3 regions of the Denitratisoma sp. DHT3 genome follow, and region 3 is predicted to be linked to each of the others. Evidence: riboswitches for the same ligand, from Rfam matches in the RefSeq annotation. Region 3 holds a riboswitch; each other region holds the start of a gene.
What was found. A riboswitch is a leader RNA that binds a small molecule or an ion and turns the genes downstream of it on or off. The one in region 3 is predicted to bind S-adenosylhomocysteine.
Positions count from the first base shown of each region.

Region 1 (6,953 bases), 1.0 Mb from region 3:
TGCTGGCCCCCTGATGGATCTCCAGGGGCGAGAAGGCGTGCAGATGCATGTCCGGCACCCGGGCCTTCACCGCCTCGATGATCTCCCGGTAGGTGTGGCCGGTGTACTCGGGATGAATGCCGCCCTGCATGCAGACCTCGGTGGCGCCCTTGTTCCAGGCTTCTTCGGCGATGTCGGCCACCTGGGCCGGGTCCAGTCGGTAGGCCGGGCCCCGCAGTTCCGGGGTGGCCCGACCCTTGGCGAAGGCGCAGAAATTGCAGCGGTAGGAGCAGATGTTGGTGTAGTTGATATTGCGGTTCACCACGAAGGAGACGCCGTCCCCCACCACTTCGGCTCGCAACTGATCGGCGGCCCGCAGCACGGCGCGGAAGTCGTCGCCTTCGGAGTCGAACAGGGCGACGATCTCGGCCTCGGAGAGATCGGCCCCGGCCCGTGCCTTGTCGATGATGGCGGCGATCTCGGGATGGGGCGCAATGGGACGCTCCGGATCCACCCAGGCGGCGGCATGGACCGGCATGGGGTGTCCGGCGCCAGCGTGCCAACTATCGGTGCGGGCACGACCAAAAATGTCGATGCGGGCCAGCAGGGCCGGCATCAGGGCGGCATCCACCCAGCGCGCCGCCTGCAGTGCGTGGGCCGGCGCCAGGGCCAGGCGTTCCGCCAGGTGGCGTCCCGCCGCCGTGGTCTCGGCGGCCAGTTCCACCAGGTGGGGCCAGGGGGCCTCCGGATTCACGTGGTCGGGAGTTACCGGGGAGACGCCGCCCCAGTCATTGACCCCGGCACCCACCAGGGCTGCCAGGCCGTCGCGCTGGAGGTTGGGGGGCGCCTGGAGCGACATGGCCGAACCGAAGATCAGGCGGGCCACGGCCAGGGTCCATAGATGTTCGTCCAGGGAGGGCTCCGGGGCATCCGCCATCTTGGTGTCGGGCTTGGCCCGGAAGTTCTGGATGATGACTTCCTGGATGTGGCCGAATTCGTCGTTCAGGTCCCGCAGGGCCAAGAGGGATTCAATGCGCTCGGCCCGGGTTTCGCCGATACCGATCAGGATGCCGCTGGTGAAGGGCACCGCCAGTTCCCCGGCGGTGCGCAGGCAGGCCAGGCGCACTGCCGGGTCCTTGTCGGGGGAGCCATGGTGGGGCATGCCCTTTTCGCACAGGCGGGGCGAGGCCGATTCCAGCATGATGCCCATGGAGAAGGAGACCTTGCGCAGCCGGGCCATTTCCTCGGCGCTCATGATTCCCGGGTTGAGGTGGGGCAAGAGGCCCGTCTCCTCGAATACCAGGCGGGCCATGGCTTCCAGATAGTCCAGGGTGCTGGCGTAGCCCATCTCGTCCAGGGCACGACGGGCGGCACCGTAGCGCAGCTCGGGCTTGTCGCCCAGGGTGAACAGGGCTTCCTTGCAGCCCGCGGTGGCGCCGGCCCGGGCGATGGCCAGGACTTCCTCGGGACTGAGGTAGGGGCTGGCCAGTTCCCGGGGCGCCTGGGCGAAGGTGCAGTAGTGGCAGACATCCCGGCACAACTGGGTCAGCGGAATGAAGACCTTGCGCGAATAGGTGACGATGCGGCCGAAGCCTTCCAGGGTCAGGGCTTCCGCCGCTGTCGCAAGGGCGGGCAGGTCCTGGCAGTCGGCCAGGGCCAGGGCCTCCTCCCGGCTCAGGCGATGGCCCTGGCGGGCCGTGTCGATGATGGCGTTCAGTTTGCGGGTGTCGCTGGACAGGTGGAGGCTCTGGACAGTGAAATGTTCCACTACTTGGTGGAATCCTTGCCGGATTAATGCTTCAGCGGCAGCATTCGCAGTTGCTTGCGACAGGGCTCTCTCTTGCGGGAATCCTATGCCTGCAAGGGTATTTTTTACCTGGTGGTTTTCGTCGGAAAACATGAAAACGGTCTTATTAGAATAAACGGGACATTAAAACGATTGCCCAGAAATTAAGATTCATCTGCTGTAGCTAATTTCGCAATTTTTATAACCACTCGCCAACATGCTCAAGGGCTCTAATGGAATGAAGTGATTGCTGCTCTTTTGATGTTGCCCCAGTGTTATCAGAATTGCAGACACTTGCCGGGACCTTTCTTCTCAAATCGATGTGGTAGTCAATCAATTGTGAAGCATTTCCAACAAATGACGTCATCACCATCAAACTCACTAACCCCTCTATAAAAATGCGGGTGTCTTGCGCTGCCCGTTCTGGAACTAGTTCAGCTTTCAAAGCATTCTGTAAAGCGGCTTGGTGGTAAGCAAGTGCTGTCATGCGGTGTAGTTCGTTTTGGGTATTCTGAAGCTCATTCCAGATTGGCCCGCAATCTTCCTGATACTCGGAGCAAGTGAGGATAATTTTTAGCGCCTTCCGAATCTTCTGATGATTCTCAAGATCCGCGACCGACTTCTTCAATACAAGCGCTACAGCATTTAGCGGCTCGTGCAGATCAAGTTGTACGGCTAGGTCATCTTTAACCTGCAGTAGCCATATGCGAAGCTCCATGCAGAGCACATTCAAAATATCTCGCTTGCCAGTGAAATGCCAGTAAATCGCGCCCCGGGTAACACCGGCGTTTCTTGCTATCTCATCCATACTTGCCAGGCTGACGCCACGCGCCAAAAATACTCGTTCAGCCGCCTCAAGAATTCGGGAGCGGGTTTGGTCTGCCTCTTCTTTCCGCCTACGTGCCATATCAATATGCTCCAATGGCCAATAACAACTGGCTAAAGATGTATTTCAGATATACAAATGACCTATTGCCGTTTTCTTGGAATTTCCAGAAGGCGGGGTTGCCGCCTTCTGGAGATCAAGCCACCCCAATACGACGGCAAATTTCTGCCACCAACGGTGACTGGTTGAGGGTGTAAAAATGCAAGCCCGGAGCGCCACTCTCCAACAAACGCCTACATAAGTCCGACACGAGGTCTAAACCATATGCTTTTACTGACTCTGCATCATTCTCAAAATCATCGAAGCGCTTGCGCATCCAGCGCGGTAGCTCCGCGCCACATGCATCAGAAAATCTGACGATTTTTTCGAAGTTAGATATGGGCATGATGCCGGGGACAATAGGAATATGGACACCCCGTGATCGAACCTGGTCAACAAATTGTATGTAGGCATCTACGTTGTAGAAATATTGCGTTATTACAGAGTCGGCACCAGCTTCTACCTTTCGAACAAAATTTTCAATATCGTCTCGGTTGGACTTCGATTCTGGATGAACCTCAGGATATCCGGCGACTACCAGATGGAAGAAGTCACCAGTTTCATGCCGGATGAACTGAATCAGTTCTGACGCATGGCGAAACTCACCTGGCGCAACAAATCCAGAAGGCAAATCGCCTCGTAAGGCAACGATGCGACTTACTCCTGCACTTCTGTAGTCCTCCAGCATATTTCCGAGACTATCTCGCGTTGCCCCAATGCATGACAAATGCGGCGCCGCACTTAATCCAGAGCGCTGTATTTGCAATACCGTTTCCAGGGTCCGGTCACGAGTTGATCCACCAGCACCAAATGTCACTGAAAAATATGTTGGATTCAGGCTTTCCAGTGCCTCCCACGTCTTCCTCAACTTCTCCATACCTTCTAGAGTTTGTGGAGGGAAAAACTCGAATGAAATTTGCTTAGTCATGACTATTCATTCATGAAAAGCATTAATAGCGGTAGTGGTCGGCCTTGTAGGGGCCTTCCTTGGGCACCCCGATGTAGGCTGCCTGCTGATCGGTCAGCTCGGTGAGTTGCACGTTGAGCGTCTTCAACTGCAGGCGGGCCACCTTTTCGTCCAGATGCTTGGGCAGGGTATACACGCCCACCGGATACGCGGCGGTCTTGGTGAACAACTCGATCTGGGCGATGGTCTGGTTGGCGAAGCTGGAGGACATCACATAGGACGGATGGCCGGTGCCGCAACCGAGGTTCACCAGTCGCCCCTTGGCCAGCAGGATGATGCGCTTGCCATCAGGGAAGATGACGTGGTCCACCTGGGGTTTGATTTCTTCCCACTGGTACTTTTCCAGGGAAGCGACATCGATTTCGTTGTCGAAGTGGCCGATGTTGCAGACGATGGCGTTGTTCTTCATCTTCACCATGTGCTCATGGGTGATGACGTGGAAGTTGCCGGTGGTGGTGACGAAAATGTCGGCCTTGTCGGCGGCGTATTCCATGGTGACCACGCGATAGCCTTCCATGGCGGCCTGGAGGGCGCAGATCGGGTCGATCTCGGTGACCCAGACCTGGGCGGAGAGGGCGCGCAGGGCCTGGGCCGAGCCCTTGCCCACATCGCCGTAGCCGCAGACCACGGCGATTTTGCCGGCGATCATCACGTCGGTGGCGCGCTTGATGCCGTCCACCAGGGATTCGCGGCAGCCGTAGAGGTTGTCGAACTTGGACTTGGTCACCGAGTCGTTGACGTTGATGGCGGGGAACTTGAGCTCGCCCCGCTGATGCATCTGGTACAGGCGATGGACGCCGGTGGTGGTTTCCTCGGTGACGCCCTTGATCTTCGCCAGGCGGGTGGAATACCAGGCCTTGTCGCTGGCCAGCTTGGCCTTGATGCTGGCGAAGAGAATGGTCTCCTCTTCGGAGCCGGGCTTGGCCAGCACCGCGATGTCCTGCTCGGCCCGGGCACCCAGGTGCAGCAGCAGGGTGGCGTCGCCGCCGTCGTCGAGGATCATGTTGGAATGGCCGCCATCGGACCACTCGAAGATGCGGTGGGTGTAGTCCCAGTAGTCGGTGAGGCTCTCGCCCTTGACGGCGAAGACGGCGATGCCGTCCTTGGCGATGGCTGCGGCGGCGTGATCCTGGGTCGAGAAAATGTTGCAGGAAGCCCAGCGCACCTGAGCGCCGAGGGCCACCAGGGTCTCGATCAGAACCGCGGTCTGAATGGTCATGTGCAGCGACCCGGTGATGCGAGCGCCCTTCAAGGGCTGGCTCTTGGCGAATTCCTCGCGGATGGCCATCAGGCCGGGCATCTCGGTTTCCGCGATGCGGATTTCCTTGTGGCCCCAGTCGGCCAGGCCCAGGTCGGCAATAGCGTAGTCAGGGGCAGATTTCAATACAGCACTTACACTCATAATGGTCTCCGTTCAAATTGAGTTGAACAGGCGCCGTTTCTTACAACTTGTCGTTCCGAGCCTGACAGTTCTTCCCAGATAGGAATAGCTGCTGCAGCGCCTCTCGGAATAACAAGCTTCTTAATGCAATGCTACAAACCCGCATCCGCCCTCAACGCGGCAGCCTTATCTGTCAGTTCCCAAGGTAGTCCAGCATTTTCGCGACCAAAGTGGCCGTAAGCCGCTGTCTTCTTGTAGATGGGGCGCAGCAGGTCAAGCATGTTGACGATGCCTTTGGGACGCAGGTCGAAGTGCCTTCTCACCAGATCGGCGATCTTCTCGTCGGAAATCTTGCCTGTGCCGTAGGTAGTGACCCAGACGCTGGTGGGCTGGGAAACACCGATGGCGTAGGACACCTGGACCAGGCACCGGCTGGCCAGGCCCGCGGCGACGATGTTCTTCGCGATATAACGGCCGGCATAGGCGCCGGAACGGTCCACCTTGGAGGGGTCCTTGCCCGAGAAGGCACCTCCGCCGTGGGGGGCCGCGCCACCGTAAGTGTCCACGATAATCTTGCGTCCCGTGAGGCCGCAATCCCCCTGGGGGCCGCCCACCACGAAACGGCCGGTGGGATTCACCAGATACTTGATCTCGCCCTTGATCAGTTCCTTGGGCAGCACTGGCTTGATGATGTCCTCGATCACCGCTTCCCGAATGTCATCAAGGCTAATGTCCGCAGAGTGCTGGGTGGACAGCACCACGGTGTCGATGGCATCGGCCTTGCCATCCTTATAGCGTACCGTAACCTGGGATTTAGCGTCCGGGCGCAGCCAGGAAAGCCGGCCGTTCTTGCGTAGTTGGGACTGGCGCTCCACCAGGCGATGGGACAGGTGGATAGGGAGGGGCATCAGGGTGTCGGTCTCGTCACAGGCATAGCCGAACATCAGGCCCTGATCGCCGGCACCTTGGTCCAGGTTGTCGTCGTAGGCTTTATTCACGCCCTGAGCGATGTCGGGGGACTGCTTGTCGTAGGCCACCAAAACGGCGCAGCCTTTGTAGTCGATGCCGGATTCGGTGTTGTCGTAGCCGATTTCCTTGATGGTGTCCCGGGCGACCTGGATGTAATCGACGTTGGCGTGGGTGGTGATCTCCCCGGCCAGCACTACCAGACCAGTGTTGGTCAGGGTTTCTGCCGCAACCCGGGCATGGCGGTCCTGGGTCAGGATGGCGTCGAGGATGGCATCCGAAATCTGGTCGGCGACCTTGTCCGGGTGGCCTTCGGAAACCGATTCGGAAGTGAAAAAGTATTCTTGAGACATAACGAGCTGCTCCTGTTTAGTTTTCCCCGGGTTTTGCGTTTGGCGCGACAGTCTCCGGGGAACAAAGGCAGTCGACGCTTTAGCGATATTTCGAGCCAACAACCCGGCCCATCCGCCTCGCAAGTTGTCCAATTAACTCGGCGGCCGCTCACCTGAAAATCATGTGCGTTACAATAAACAATACGAGGCGTTGCGTATTGTTATACTACAAGCCTGGTATTGAGATTGTCAACCATGCACAATATGTGCAACACAGTCATGATATTTAACACTTTTCACCATATGAAAGCAGCATCGCGCTCTACATGGATTTACTATTTACGATACTGTTGATATCGTATAAGGGTGGGCTCGATCTGGTCACCCTAATGTGTGATAAAAGCGAAAGGGATTTATGTTGCCCACTGAATCGATCTACACGATGGAGATCAAACGCATGCTGAAGGCCACACTCCAATCAAATTCACGAAATAAGGCTAAGTCGCGAAAAAGTCACGCAGCCCCAGGGCGTCCGAGAAGCGATGACGCTCATCGCGCCATTCTTAGTGCAACTCTAGAGTTACTCGCAGATATCGGCTACGAACGGCTCACCATCT
Region 1 is NZ_CP020914.1:2,248,708-2,255,660, forward strand. Features, by position in the region: gene cofH (5-amino-6-(D-ribitylamino)uracil--L-tyrosine 4-hydroxyphenyl transferase CofH) at 1-1,747, opposite strand, end outside; gene B9N43_RS17695 (TetR family transcriptional regulator) at 1,965-2,672, opposite strand; gene metF (methylenetetrahydrofolate reductase [NAD(P)H]) at 2,788-3,618, opposite strand; gene ahcY (adenosylhomocysteinase) at 3,641-5,059, opposite strand; S-adenosyl-L-homocysteine riboswitch at 5,081-5,170, opposite strand; gene metK (methionine adenosyltransferase) at 5,191-6,357, opposite strand; gene B9N43_RS10400 (TetR/AcrR family transcriptional regulator) at 6,794-6,953, shown strand, end outside.
Region 1: another riboswitch for S-adenosylhomocysteine. It lies ahead of ahcY (adenosylhomocysteinase); the one in region 3 lies ahead of ahcY (adenosylhomocysteinase).

Region 2 (6,953 bases), 810 kb from region 3:
CGCCATGTCCTTCGTCGCGCTGTGGCATTACGGTGCCGCCGTGACCTACCTGGGCTTCATCCTGGTCACCGTGGTCGGCCGAGTCGGCCAGAGCTTCGCTCTCACACCGATCAACAAGGCTTCCCTCTCCGACCTCCACGGCCGCGTGCTCAGCGAGGCCTCGATGCTGCTCAACTATCTGCGCCAGCTGGGCGGCGTGCTGGGCGTGGCCAGCGCCGCGGCCTACGTCGAGTGGCGCGCCGGCGTCCTGGGCGGCGATGCCCAGGCCCTGGCCACGGCGTTCAGCGAGGGCTATCTGCTGATCGCGGTGGCGTTGGGACTGGCGATCGTGGCGGCGAGCCGGAGGTAGAAAGGCTCGCCCCCCTTCGCCCCCCTCCGGGGGGTTCGATACGGCTCGCTGCGCTCGGGTGTTTGGGGGAACGTTGTGGGGGCACCGATGCGTTGCGGCTTCGCCGCGTGCCGTTTTTCCTTGCGGCGGCGCGGCGGAAAAGCTCGTTTTTCACGCTGCGCTATAAAGGGAATCTTCACCAAACCGTTTCCGCCGCGCCCGGAGTCCGAATTTTCCAGCCGTGGCGGCATTTCACGATGTTCGACTCCGGAAGGGAGGAACGCACCATGGCATCCAAGAAAATCGCGGTACTCGTCGGCAGCCTGCGCAAGCAGTCCTTCAATCGCAAGATGGCCAAGGCGTTGATCGCCTGCGCGCCCGCCGCGCTCGATCTGGAGATCGTCGAGATCGGCCAGCTGCCGCTCTACAACCAGGACGGCGACGACGAGGGCCTGCCGGCGCCGGAATGGACGGCATTCCGCGAACGGATGCGGCCGTTCGACGGCGTGCTGTTCGTCACGCCCGAGTACAACCGCTCGGTGCCGGCGGCGCTCAAGAACGCGCTCGACGTCGGCTCCCGTCCGTATGGCCAGAGCATCTGGAGCGGCAAGCCCGGCGCGGTGATTAGCGTGTCGCCGGGCGCGATCGGCGGTTTCGGCGCCAATCATCATCTGCGCCAGTCGCTGGTTTCCCTGGCTGTGCCGGTGATGGCGCAGCCGGAGGCCTATATCGGCGGCGCCGCGAGTCTGTTCGACGCGGCCGGCAACCTGGCCAACGACGGTACGCGCACCTTCATCCAGGAATTCATGAACAGTTTCGCCGCCTGGGTTGAGTGAGGCTCGCCCCCTTCGCCCTGAGCCCTTCGACGGGCTCAGGGCGAACGGACTTGATCCGCGTTTCCTTAGAACTCCTCCATCACGAAGTCGCTCTTGGGAGTGCCGCAGTCGGGGCAGATCCAGTCCGCCGGCACGTCTTCCCAGCGGGTACCGGGGGCAATGCCGTGATTGGGAAGGCCCAGGGCCTCGTCGTAGACGAAGCCGCAGGTCATGCACATCCAGCGTTTCATTTGTCGCTCCAGGGTGGGGTTAGTTGAATTCGTAGCGTACGGGCAGGCTGCGGAAGCCGCCAACCAGATTGGAGGCGATCATCTTGGGTTCGCCCGCCAGTTCGATGCGCTTCAACTGCGGGATCAGCCGGCTGAAAAAAGCGTCCAGTTCGAACAGCGCCAGCTGGCGGCCGACGCAGGCGTGCACGCCGTAGCCGAAGGCGACGTGGCCCGAGGTGTCGCGGTCGATACGGAACGCGTCGGCATTCTCGAACAGCGTCTCGTCGCGGTTGCCCGAGGGATAGAAGAGGACGACGGCGTCGCCGGCGCGGATGGTCGTGTCGCGCAGGACGAAGTCCTCGGTGGCGGTGCGGACGAAATGACGCACCGGCGAGACCCAGCGGCAGATCTCGTTGCTGGCGTTGCGCATCAGCTGCGGATCGGCGCGCAGCTTGTCCATCTCCTGCGGGTGGGTGATGAAGCCGTACATGCCGCCGGCGAGCGCGGCCGAGGTCGTGTCGTGGCCCGCGGTGATCGTCACCATCATGTAGGAGAGCGCCTCGATCATGCCGATGGGGTTGTCGTCGATCCGGGCGTTGGCGATCGCGCTGGTGAGGTCGTCGGTCGGGTTGGCCTGGCGGTCGGCCAGCAGCTTGCCCAGGTAGCCCATGAATTCACCGTAGGCGGCCATGCCGTAGTCGCCTTCCTTTTGCAGGTCGGGATCGCCGGCGGCGAGCAGGGCCTGGGTCATGCGCAGGATGTAGGGGCCGTCCTCGCTCGGCGCGCCGAGAATCGAGGTGATCGCTTCGAGGGGATACCAGACCGCGATGTCGCTGGCGAAATCGCAGCGGCCGTCCATCGACTTCATTTTCTCGATGAAGCTGTCGGCGATGGCCTCGATCCGCGGGGTGAGCTTGCGCAGCCCGCTGCCGATGAACCAGCGCGCCGAAACGTCGCGGTACTTGGCGTGGTCGGGCTCGTCCATGTCGAGGATGGTGCGCGACCCGCCGGTGCGGGAGCCGAACATCTGCAGGGTGGCTTCTTCGATGGCCTTGGGAATCAGGGTCAGGCGCGGCGCGCTGACGAAGATGTCGTGGTTCTTCTCGACCAGCTTGATGTCCTCGTTGCATACCACGGTCCAGAACGGTCGGTAGGGCTCCCGGTCCACCCAGGCGACGGGCATGTCGCGGCGCAGACGGGTGAAATCGGCATGGAGCCGGGCTTCATCGCCGTAGGCGGCGGGACTGAAAATGTCGATGCCGTCGGGCAGACGGGGGTTGGGGGTTGCTGTCACGGGTCGTCTCCTTGTTGGATGCGCGGGGGAACGCGCCTTGTTATGGAGTCGGCAAGCTAACAACTATTAGTCTGTAGTGTCAATGGGCACGGTGGGTGCGATGTGCCTCGATGGTCGTTGCCGGTTCGGCGGGGCGGCGTTCAGGCGGCGGAGGCGAACGGGGATTCGGGACGCGTCAGGGCGGAGTTCACCATTTCCAGCACCATCTCCAGATGGCGCTGCCGGGCTTCCGCCGAGAACGGGTCCTGGTTGATCAGGTTGCGGTACAGCGGCGCCATGGTGATGTAGGACACCAGCACGTTGTGGAAGGCCATGGTGGCCCAGGGCAGCAAGGGGGGCGACAAGGTGACGCCGCCGCCGGCGGACGGCGCGAACAGGGGGCGGAAGAACCGGGTCAGCATCTCCGTCGTACCCGGCGCCTCGGCCAGGGCGGCATGTTGCAGCAGACGGGCGAAGTTGGGATGGCGGAAGTGCAGTTCCACCATCTGGCGAGTCCAGGCCAGGACCGCGTTCTTGTCGTGCGGGGAGAAGGTCGCGGCCTCGGCGATCAGCGGTTGGAAGTGGCCCAGCAGTCGTTCCAGCACGGCTTTGTAGAGCGACTCCTTGTTGCGGAAATGGTTGTAGAGGCTGGGCGGGCGAATGCCCACCTGCTCGGCCAGCTCGATCAGCGACGCGGCCTTGTAGCCCTTGGCGGCGAACAGGTTTTCCGCGACGTCGAGGATGCGGTCGGCGGTCGATGAGGTCTCCGCGGGGCTTTCCATGAGGTGACAGGACGGGCAGGTCGGAAAGGTCATCATTCTATCGAGGGTATTCGCCAGCGGTGGCGTTTGCCGCTGGGGGCGCCATAAGGATGATGTAAGTCTTTGCCCTCGGCCTTGCGCTCCTGTCCTTCAAAGGCAAAGGAGGAAGTGCGATGGAACGGATCGATCGACTATCCAGGGTGGTCAGCCCGTCGTCATGGACTGGTGTGCGGCACGGCGCTTCTCGCCGTCGGTTTGATGGGAAGCTACGCCGGCACCGGGCGCCACACGCTGCCGTTCCTGATCCAGACCTACCGCCGCGATACCGGCGAGGTGATGCACGACATCTCGGCGCCGGTCTATGTCAAGGGACGCCACTGGGGCGGCGTCCGCATCGGCTATCGCACCGAATAGGGGGTGCCCGCGTCAGCGGCGACCCATGTCGCCTGCCCGACGCTATAATGCGCGCGTTTCCGAGGAGCGCTGCAAGGTAGCGGGCCGGACCGAAGATCGTCCAGCCCCGGCCCTAGGCTCGGAATTCTCCAACGGCGCTCACCGAACCTGGAATATTGACCGGGATACAGGTGAGCCGCATCGGCGCTCCGGTTCCGGTCATGGATTGGAGATTGCCGTGACCACCCCCCACACCCCCACTGTCCTCGACGCCGCCCCGCAGCCCGACCGCAGCGCCGAACTGCGCGCCCTGGCCGCGCGGCGCCTGCTGATCCTCGACGGCGCGATGGGCACCATGATCCAGCGCCACGGCCTGGCCGAGGCCGATTACCGCGGCGAGCGTTTCCGCGACCACGGCAAGGAACTGAAGGGCAACAACGACCTCCTGCTGCTGACCCGGCCCGAGGTGATCGCCGGCATCCACGAAGCCTACCTGGCGGCCGGCGCCGACATCCTGGAGACCAACACTTTCAATTCGACGCGCATCTCCCAGGCCGAGTACGGACTGGGAGACCTGGCCCACGAACTGAACCTGGCCGGCGCCCGCCTGGCGCGGCAGGCGGCGGACAAGTATTCGACGCCCGACAAGCCGCGCTTCGTCGCCGGCGTGATCGGCCCCACCAGCCGCACCGCCTCGCTCTCGCCCGACGTCAACGACACCAGCTTCCGCAGCGTCACCTTCGACGAACTGGTGGCCGACTACCTCGAAGCCGCGCGCGGCCTCACCGACGGCGGTGCCGACATCCTGCTGATCGAGACCGTGTTCGACACCTTGAACGCCAAGGCCGCGGTGTTCGCCGTCGAGCGTTTCTTCGACGAAGCGGGGCGGCGCTGGCCGGTGATGATCTCCGGCACCATCACCGACGCCGCCGGGCGCACGCTGTCGGGCCAGACCCCCGAGGCTTTCTGGAACTCCCTGCGCCACGCGCAGCCCCTGGCCTTCGGCTTCAACTGCGCGCTGGGGGCGAAGGAGTTGCGCCAGCACGTCGAGGAGATCTCGCGCCTGTGCGACTGCCTGGTCTCCGCCCACCCCAACGCCGGCCTGCCCAACGCCTTCGGCGGCTACGACGAGACGCCCGCGATGCTGGCCGAGGAGATCGGCGACTGGGCCCGCTCGGGGCTGGTGAACATCGTCGGCGGCTGCTGCGGCACCACGCCCGAGCACATCCGCGCCATCGCCGAGCGGGTCGCCGGACTCGCGCCGCGCGCCCCGGCCGCGCCCGAGCCGCGCCTGCGCCTGTCGGGCCTGGAGCCGTTCAACGTCGGCGCCGACTCGCTGTTCGTCAATGTCGGCGAACGCACCAACGTCACCGGCTCCAAGGCTTTCGCCCGCATGATCCTGGAGGGCCGCTTCGAGGACGCCCTGGTCGTGGCCCGCCAGCAGGTCGAGAACGGCGCCCAGGTGGTGGACGTGAACATGGACGAGGCGATGCTGGATTCGCGGGCGGCGATGGTGCAGTTCCTCAACCGCGTCGCCTGCGAGCCGGACATCGCCCGCGTGCCGCTGATGCTGGACTCCTCCAAGTGGGAAGTGATCGAGGCCGGCCTCAAGTGCGTGCAGGGCAAGGGCATCGTCAATTCCATCTCGATGAAGGAGGGCGAGGCGCAATTCCTCGAACAGGCGCGCCTGGCGAAGCGTTACGGCGCCGCCGTGATCGTGATGGCCTTCGACGAGCAGGGCCAGGCCGACACCTTCGCCCGCAAGACCGGGATCTGCAAGCGCGCCTATGATCTGCTGGTGGCCGACGGCTTCCCCGCCGAGGACATCATCTTCGACCCCAACGTCTTCGCCATCGCCACCGGCATCCCCGAGCACGACAACTACGCCGTGGACTTCATCGAGGCGGTGCGCTGGATCGGCGCCAATCTGCCCCACGCCAGGACCAGCGGCGGGGTCTCCAACGTCAGCTTCTCCTTCCGCGGCAACGAGCCGGTGCGCGAGGCGATCCACACCGTGTTCCTCTACCACGCGGTGCGGGCCGGGCTCACCATGGGCATCGTCAACGCCGGCCAGCTCGGCGTCTATGACGACCTGGACCCGGTGCTGCGGGAAAAGGCGGAGGACGTGGTGCTCAACCGCAAGCCGGGGGCCGGGGACGCCCTGGTGGAATTCGCCCAGACGGTGAAGGGCCAGGCGAAGGAACAGGTCCAGGACCTGGCCTGGCGCCAGTGGTCTGTGGAAAAGCGCCTGGAGCACGCGCTGGTGAAGGGCATCACCGAGTTCGTGGTGGCCGATGCCGAGGAGTGCCGCGCCGCCCTGGAAGCCGCGGGCAGGCCGCCGCTGGCGGTGATCGAAGGGCCCTTGATGGCCGGCATGAACGTGGTCGGCGACCTGTTCGGCGCCGGCAAGATGTTCCTGCCCCAGGTGGTGAAGTCGGCCCGCGTGATGAAGCAGGCCGTGGCCCACCTGGTGCCCTTCATCGAGGAGGAGAAGCGCAGGAGCGGCGCCGCCAGCAAGGGCCGGATCGTGGTCGCCACGGTCAAGGGCGACGTGCATGACATCGGCAAGAACATCGTCGGCGTGGTGCTGGGCTGCAACGGCTACGAAGTCGTGGACCTGGGCGTGATGGTGCCCTGCGAGAAGATCCTGCACGCCGCCAGGGAGCACGGTGCGCAGGTGATCGGCCTGTCGGGCCTGATCACGCCCTCGCTGGAGGAGATGAGCCACGTCGCCGCCGAGATGGAGCGCCAGGGCTTCGGCGCCGGCGACGCGGAGGGCGGGGCGATCCCGCTGCTGATCGGCGGCGCCACCACCAGCCGGGCGCACACGGCGGTGAAGATCGCCCCCGGCTATCGCGGTCCGGTGATCTACGTGCCCGACGCTTCGCGCGCCGTCGGCGTGGTGACCAGGCTGCTGTCGGCGGAGCAGTCCGCCGCCTACAAGGCGGAGATCGCCGCCGACTACGATCGGGTGCGCCAGCAGCACGCGCAGAAGAAGGGCGTGACCCTGCTGCCCCTGGCGGCGGCGCGGGCCAACGCGACGCGCCTGGACTACGCGCCGGTGAAGCCGCGCACGCCGGGCATCACCGTGCTGGCCGACATCGACCTGGCGACGCTGGCGCGCTACATCGACTGGGGCCCCTTCTTCCAGAC
Region 2 is NZ_CP020914.1:2,433,242-2,440,194, reverse strand. Features, by position in the region: gene B9N43_RS11205 (DHA2 family efflux MFS transporter permease subunit) at 1-349, shown strand, start outside; gene B9N43_RS11200 (NADPH-dependent FMN reductase) at 616-1,164, shown strand; gene B9N43_RS11195 (rubredoxin) at 1,230-1,394, opposite strand; gene B9N43_RS11190 (cytochrome P450) at 1,414-2,667, opposite strand; gene B9N43_RS11185 (TetR/AcrR family transcriptional regulator) at 2,808-3,464, opposite strand; gene B9N43_RS17205 (hypothetical protein) at 3,666-3,821, shown strand; S-adenosyl-L-homocysteine riboswitch at 3,877-3,968, shown strand; gene metH (methionine synthase) at 4,147-6,953, shown strand, end outside.
Region 2: another riboswitch for S-adenosylhomocysteine. It lies ahead of metH (methionine synthase); the one in region 3 lies ahead of ahcY (adenosylhomocysteinase).

Region 3 (6,953 bases):
GTTCGCCCAGTCCGCCGCGATCCGCCGCATCGGCAGCGGCCGCGCGGCGCTGATCGGCACCCTGGGGCCGCTCTTGACCATCGGCATGGGCTGGGCCGTGCTGGACGAGGCCATGTCCCTCTGGCAACTGGCCGGCTGTGCGCTGGTGGTGGCCGGCATTCTGCGGGTCAGCCGGGCCGGTTGAGGCGGGCCGGCTGAGGCGGACGCCCTACTCGTCGAGCAGCAACCCCACCTTCAGCGTCACCTGCCACTGGCCGATGTGGCCGTTCTCCAGCCAGCCCCGGGTTTCCGTCACCTCGAACCAGCGCAGGTTGTGCAGGGTCTTGTCGGCCCGGGCGATGGCGTTCTTGATGGCGTCCTCGGTGCCCAGCCTGGACGACCCGGTGACCTCGATGATCTTGTAGACATGGTCCGACATGGCACACCCCCTTCGCGCTTCACGGAATGGACATACATTCCGTTTATAGCCCAGGGGACATGTCCGGCAATGATGACTACAAGCCCAGGCGGCGCACGATCTCGGTGGTCAGAGCGGACTGGTTGAGGGAATAGAAATGCAGGCCGGGCGCACCGCGGTCCAGCAGGCGCTGGCAGAGCTCGGTCACCACGTCGAGGCCGAAGGCGCGGATGGATTCCGCGTCGTCGCCGTAGCCTTCGAACTTGCGCCGCATCCAGCGCGGAATCTCGGCGCCGCAGGCGTCGGCGAAGCGGGACAGTTTGGAAAAGCTGCCGATCGGCATGATGCCGGGCACGATCGGGATGGCGACGCCGAGCGCGCGCGCCTCGCCGACGAAATGCTCGTAGGCGTCGGCGTTGTAGAAGAACTGGGTGATCGCGGCGTCGGCGCCGGCCTCCACCTTGCGCTTGAAGTTCCTCATGTCCTCCTGCGCGCTCTTCGCCTGGGGGTGCCATTCGGGGTAGGCCGCGACCTCGATCTGGAACCAGTCGCCGGTTTCCTGGCGGATGAATTCCACCAGTTCATTGGCGTAGCGCAGCTCGCCGGGATGGGCCATGCCGGAAGGCAGGTCGCCGCGCAGGGCGACGATGCGGCGGATGCCGGCGGTCTTGTAGCGGCCCAGGATGTCGCGGATCCTGCCCTTGGTGGAACCGACGCAGGAGAGATGGGGCGCGGCCTGATGGCCTTCGCGCTGGATCTCCAGCACCGCGTCCAGGGTGCGCTCCTGGGTGGAGCCGCCGGCGCCGAAGGTCACCGAGAAGAAGGCCGGATTCAGCGCCGCCAGCCGGGCACGCGCTTCCCGCAGCTTGACGGCGCCTTCCGGCGTCTGGGGGGGGAAAAACTCGATCGAAAGTTCAGGCTTGCTCATGGCATGTCCAGAGAAAGAATTCACGATTCCCGTCGCCGCCGGCGATGGGACTGTCGAACCAGCCCCGCACCCGCAGCCCGGCCGCGCGGGCGGCCTCGCTCAATTTTGCCGCCACTTGCGGATAGAGCGCGGCGTCGCGCACGATGCCGCCCTTGCCGACGTGTTGTGGGCCGACTTCGAACTGGGGTTTGACCAGCAGCAGCATCTGCCCATGAGGTGCGAGCAGGGCCGGCAGGCGGGGCAGGACCAGGGTCAGGGAAATGAAGGAAAGGTCGCCGACGATCAGGTCGAAACCGGCGGCGGGGCAGTGGGCGCCCCGCGTGTCGAGCGCGCCGCGGTCGAGGAAGCGGGCATTGATGCCTTCCAGGCGGACGACTCGCGGATGCTCCCGCAAGCGCGGATGCAGTTGATCGTGCCCCACGTCCACGCCCACCACCCGGGCGGCGCCGGCCTGGAGCAGGCAGTCGGTGAAGCCGCCGGTGCTCTGGCCCAGGTCCAGGCAGACCCGGTCCCGCGGGTCGATGCCGCTCGCCGCCAGGGCGCCGGCCAGCTTGAGGCCGCCGCGCGACACGTAGCGGTCGGCATCGTCGTCGGCCACCGTCACCTCCGCGTTCGCGGGCAGCGATTGGGCAGGCTTGACCACCGCGACGCCGTCCCAGGAGACGCGCCCAGCCTCGATCATCCTTTGCGCGGCGGCGCGCGACGCCGCCAGGCCGTGCGCCACCAGCCAGGCGTCGGCGCGCAGCGCGTCGCCCTGCGCCTGCGCCGGCACGGGTGCTGGCACCGCCTCCCGCTCGTGCCGGGGCGGCTTGCGCTTCGGCGCGCGGGAATGGAAGGAGTTCATTGCCATGGCGGTTGGGCAGCGGCTCGATGACGACCCATCAATCGCGGTACGTCAATACCGATAGTGCTCGGTCTTGTACGGCCCCTCCACCGGCACGCCGATGTAGGCGGCCTGCTGCGGCGTCAGCGTCGTCAGTTGGACGTTGAGCTTCTTCAATTGCAGACGCGCGACCTTCTCGTCGAGGTGCTTGGGCAGCGTGTAGACGCCGATCGGATACTCGGCGGTGCGGGTGAACAGCTCGATCTGGGCGATGGTCTGGTTGGCGAACGACGAGGACATCACGTAGGACGGATGGCCGGTGGCGCAGCCCAGATTCACCAGGCGGCCCTTGGCGAGCAGGATGATGCGGTTGCCGCTGGGCAGGATGACGTGGTCGACCTGCGGCTTGATCTCCTCCCACGGGTACTGTTCGAGCGAGGCGACGTTGATCTCGGAATCGAAGTGGCCGATGTTGCAGACGATGGCCTGGTCCTTCATCTTCACCATGTGGTGGTGGTCGATCACGTGCACGTTGCCGGTGCAGGTGACGAAGATGTCGGCCTTGTCGGCGGCGTAGTCCATGGTGACGACGCGGTAGCCTTCCATCGCCGCCTGCAGCGCGCAGATCGGGTCGATCTCGGTGACCCACACTTGCGCGGAGAGCGCGCGCAGCGCCTGCGCCGAGCCCTTGCCGACGTCGCCGTAGCCGCAGACCACGGCGACCTTGCCGGCGACCATCACGTCGGTGGCGCGCTTGATGCCGTCGACCAGCGATTCGCGGCAGCCGTAGAGGTTGTCGAACTTGGATTTGGTCACCGAGTCGTTGACGTTGATCGCCGGAATCTTCAGCTCGCCGCGCTCGTGCATCTGGTAGAGGCGGTGCACGCCGGTGGTGGTCTCCTCGGTGACGCCCTTGATCTGGGCCAGCCGCGTCGAGTACCAGGCCGGGTCCTGCTTGAGCTTGGCGCGGATCGAGGCGAACAGCACGGTGGCCTCCTCGCTGTCGGGCTTGTCGAGCACCGAGAGATCCCGTTCGGCCTTGCTGCCCAGGTGCAGCAGCAGCGTGGCGTCGCCGCCGTCGTCGAGGATCATGTTGGAGTAGCCGCCATCTTTCCATTCGAAGATGCGATGGGTGTAGTCCCAGTAGTCCTCCAGCGACTCGCCCTTCACGGCGAACACGGGGATGCCGTCCTTGGCGATCGCGGCGGCGGCGTGGTCCTGGGTCGAGAAGATGTTGCACGAGGCCCAGCGCACCTCGGCGCCGAGCGCGGTCAGCGTCTCGATCAGCACGGCGGTCTGGATGGTCATGTGCAGCGAGCCGGTGATGCGCGCGCCCTTGAGCGGCTGGCTCTTCGCGTATTCGTCGCGGATCGACATCAGGCCGGGCATCTCGGTCTCGGCGATCCGGATTTCCTTGCGGCCCCAGTCGGCGAGCGCGAGGTCGGCAACGACGTAGTCGAAATCCTGGGTAGCTTGAGTCACAGCGTGGTACTCCTATGGCTGTGACCGGGAAGGATGCGGCTCACCCTCCCCGGTCGGGTCAGGCGAGCGCCGTTCTGAAATGTCCGAGCCTGGGGGGAGACCCTCGCAGCGCTCCTCGGAGGCGGCGGATTATAACCGTTGCCGCCACCCCATGAAAAACGGGCGCCGATGGTCATGCGACCATCGGCGCCCGCAAGATGTTGCCGTCCGGGGAGCGGAGATCCGCCCCTCCGGAATTCTTACCACTTGTAGTTCAAAGAGACACCGTAGGTACGCGGTTCCGTCCACTGGGCGACGCGATAGTAGCCACCGACGTCGATGTGGCCGAGCATCTTCTTCTGGTCGGTCAGGTTGCGCACCCACAGGGACAGGTCCGCGGCGCCCGGGCCGCCCACCGGCACGCCGGACAGCAGCAGACGGGCATTGACGAAGGTCATCGCCGGAATCGTCGACTCATCCACCGAGTTGCCCACGTTGACATTGGTGCCGACCGCCGTCTTCTGGCCACTGTAGTTGTAGTACTTGGCCGAGTAGTTGACATCGAGGATGCCGCGCAGCGTGCCCCACTGGGTCTTGGCCAGGCGGCCGTCCAGGCTCACGCTCAACTGATGCTTGGGCGCGTAGCCGAGCACGGTGTTGGACGCCACGTCGACCAGGGCGCCCCACTGGTTGCGGCCCAGGTACTCCTTGAACTTGGCATCCAGGTAGCCGTAGTTGGTCTGGAGTTTCCAGCCCGGCGCCAGCACGAAGCTGCCTTCCAGTTCGAAGCCCTGGCTCCGCGACTTGCCGGCATTGACGATCACCGGCGTGGTGCCGCCCGGGGGCAGCAGGGAAACGTGGAAGTCCTTCACGTCGGTGCGGAACACGGTGGCGTTCACCTGGGCCTTGCCGTCCCAGAAGCTGGTCTTCACGCCCAGTTCATAGGCGGTCGAGCGCTCGGGTTGGAAGGGCGTCATCGCTTGCGCCGACGTCGGGGCCTCCAGGGAGAAGCCGCCGCTCTTGAAGCCCTTGGCGACGCGGCCGAAGACGTTGACGCTCTCGTTCAGGCGATAGCTCAGGGCCATCACCGGCGTCGTGGCGGAGAAGCTGGCCGTATTGCTCTGGGGCGTCCAGGTCGGCTGATAGGCCACGGTGCCGTAAGCGGCTCCCGCGCTGGCGCCTACCGGCGTGTTGGGGCCGGGCATGGCGAAACCGGAAGTCGTGTAGATCTTCCAGATGTCGCCGCCCTTTTCCTCCGTGGTGCGGCGTACGCCCACGGTGGCCGTCAGCGCGTTGGTGAGCTTGTAGTCGACCTGGGCAAAGACCGCCTTGGCATCGGTCTTCACGCGGTAGTACGGCATCTGGTAGTAGGGGCCGCGGGGGTCCATGCCGAAGTTGTAGAACAGGCCGTTCTGGAAGCTCAGGGTGTTGCCGTCATCCCGGAACTGATAGTAGCCCAGCACGTAGTTCATGCGCTCGGTGTTGCCGATCCACTGGAACTCGTGCGAATAGGTGTCGTAGTGGGTGTCCTTGCCGGCGTTGAAGATGGGCAGCGGCGTGCCGTCCAGGTCGGTGCTGTCCTGGTAGCGCATCTTGCGGTAGCTGCCGATGTACTTCAGGCTGTTGTTGGCGTTCAGCTCGTAGTTGGCCGTCAGCATGTGGCCGGACACATCCAGCTTCTGGAAATACTGGCGGTTGGGGTCCGAGCCCACCGAGGAGGGATAGCCCGCATTCACGTACTGGGCCATCTGCGCCCGCAGACCGTTGAAATAGGGGTCGGTGCCGGTGACGAGCGGCGACGTGTACAGCTTGTTGTAACCCGTCGTGCTGATGAGGGAGCTGGGCGACGACGGCATTTCGTTGATGGTGCTGGTGTCGTAGGCGTAGTCGATCTTGAACTTCGGGCTGATGTCGAAGTTCGCCGCCAGACGGGCCGACTGGCGATTCTTGTCGCCCCACTTCTTGCCTGTGGGGTTGTTGATGAAGCCATCCTGCTCTTCGTTGCGCAGCGCGAAGCTCAGGCTCATCGCGCCGACCTTGGGCAGGTCGATGGACGCCCGCTCGACGTGGCGATGGCGGTTGCCCAGCTCGATGCCCACATTGCCACTGAAGACGCCGGCGGGCTTGCGGGTGATGAAGTTGATCGCGCCGCCCTCGGTGTTGCGGCCGAACAGCGTGCCCTGGGGACCGCGCAGCACTTCGATGCGTTCCAGGTCGGCGATTTCAAACAGGGAGCCCTGGTTCTTGCCGACGAAGACGCCGTCGAGGTAGAGGCCCACGGCGGGGTCGGCCCAGATGCCGGGCTGGCCGGAGTTCAGACCCCGGATGGCGACCGCCGAAATCAGGGGAGAGCTGTTGTTGGGCTTGATGGTGACGTTGGGTACCAGGCCGTCCAGGTTCTTCGCGCCTTCCAGACCGCGGGTCTCCAACTGCGCGCCGCCGATGGCGGCGATGGAAATGGGCACATCCTGCAGGCGCTCGGCGCGTTTCTGGGCGGTGACGATGACTTCTTCCAGCTTGCCTTCGTCGGCGGTGGCGCCGCCGGCATAGGCGGCCGCGATCATCAGGGGAAGTGCGCGCACGATGGCCGTGCTCTTACGGTAACGCATTGAAATTCTCTCCTACCGGTTCGAAATGGAGGTCCATGGGCATGGAGGAATCTTGCCAAGGCCATGGCCGGACGCGGATGGTAGATCGTGGTGATTCGTTGTTGGGGTGATGCCTGCATAGGCAGGAAAAAGTGGCTCGATATCGACTTGCGACTATCCGTCTGCCGGGCCGGTGTTCTTTTTTAATCGTTTGATTAATAGCGGTATCGAATTGAAGTTCACGATTGTTGTATTGCCGCGACATTCGGTGGCGGCAATGGGGGGCGGCAGACGCGCATTTCCGTTTTCCACGAATGAAAAACGGGCGCCGATGGTCATGCGACCATCGGCGCCCGCAAGGTGTTGCCGGCTACGGGCGGAAATCCGCCCGCGCGGCGATTACCACTTGTAGCCGAAGGACAGGCCGACCATGCGCGGCTCGGTCCAGGTGGCGACGCGGTAATAGCTGAGGTCGATGTAGTTCACCGGCTTGCGGACGTTGGCCAGGTTGCGCACCCACAGCGACACGTCGGCGCGGCCCGGTCCGCCGACCGGCACGCCGGCCAGGGTCAGGCGGGCGTTGACCAGGGTCTTGGACGGAATCAGGCACATCTCGGCATCGTTGGCGCCGCCCGCGTTGGGCGCGGCCAGGCTCTTGTTGCCCGCGAGGTTGTACATCTTGTCGGTATAGGTGACGTCCACCACGCCGCGCAGGGTGCCCCAGGCCGTCTTGGCGATGCGTCCATCCACGTTCAG
Region 3 is NZ_CP020914.1:3,245,833-3,252,785, forward strand. Features, by position in the region: gene B9N43_RS15025 (DMT family transporter) at 1-184, shown strand, start outside; gene B9N43_RS15030 (dodecin) at 209-418, opposite strand; gene metF (methylenetetrahydrofolate reductase [NAD(P)H]) at 495-1,325, opposite strand; gene B9N43_RS15040 (TlyA family RNA methyltransferase) at 1,312-2,175, opposite strand; gene ahcY (adenosylhomocysteinase) at 2,221-3,630, opposite strand; S-adenosyl-L-homocysteine riboswitch at 3,688-3,751, opposite strand; gene B9N43_RS15050 (TonB-dependent receptor) at 3,870-6,218, opposite strand; gene B9N43_RS17240 (hypothetical protein) at 6,372-6,536, opposite strand; gene B9N43_RS15055 (TonB-dependent receptor) at 6,597-6,953, opposite strand, start outside.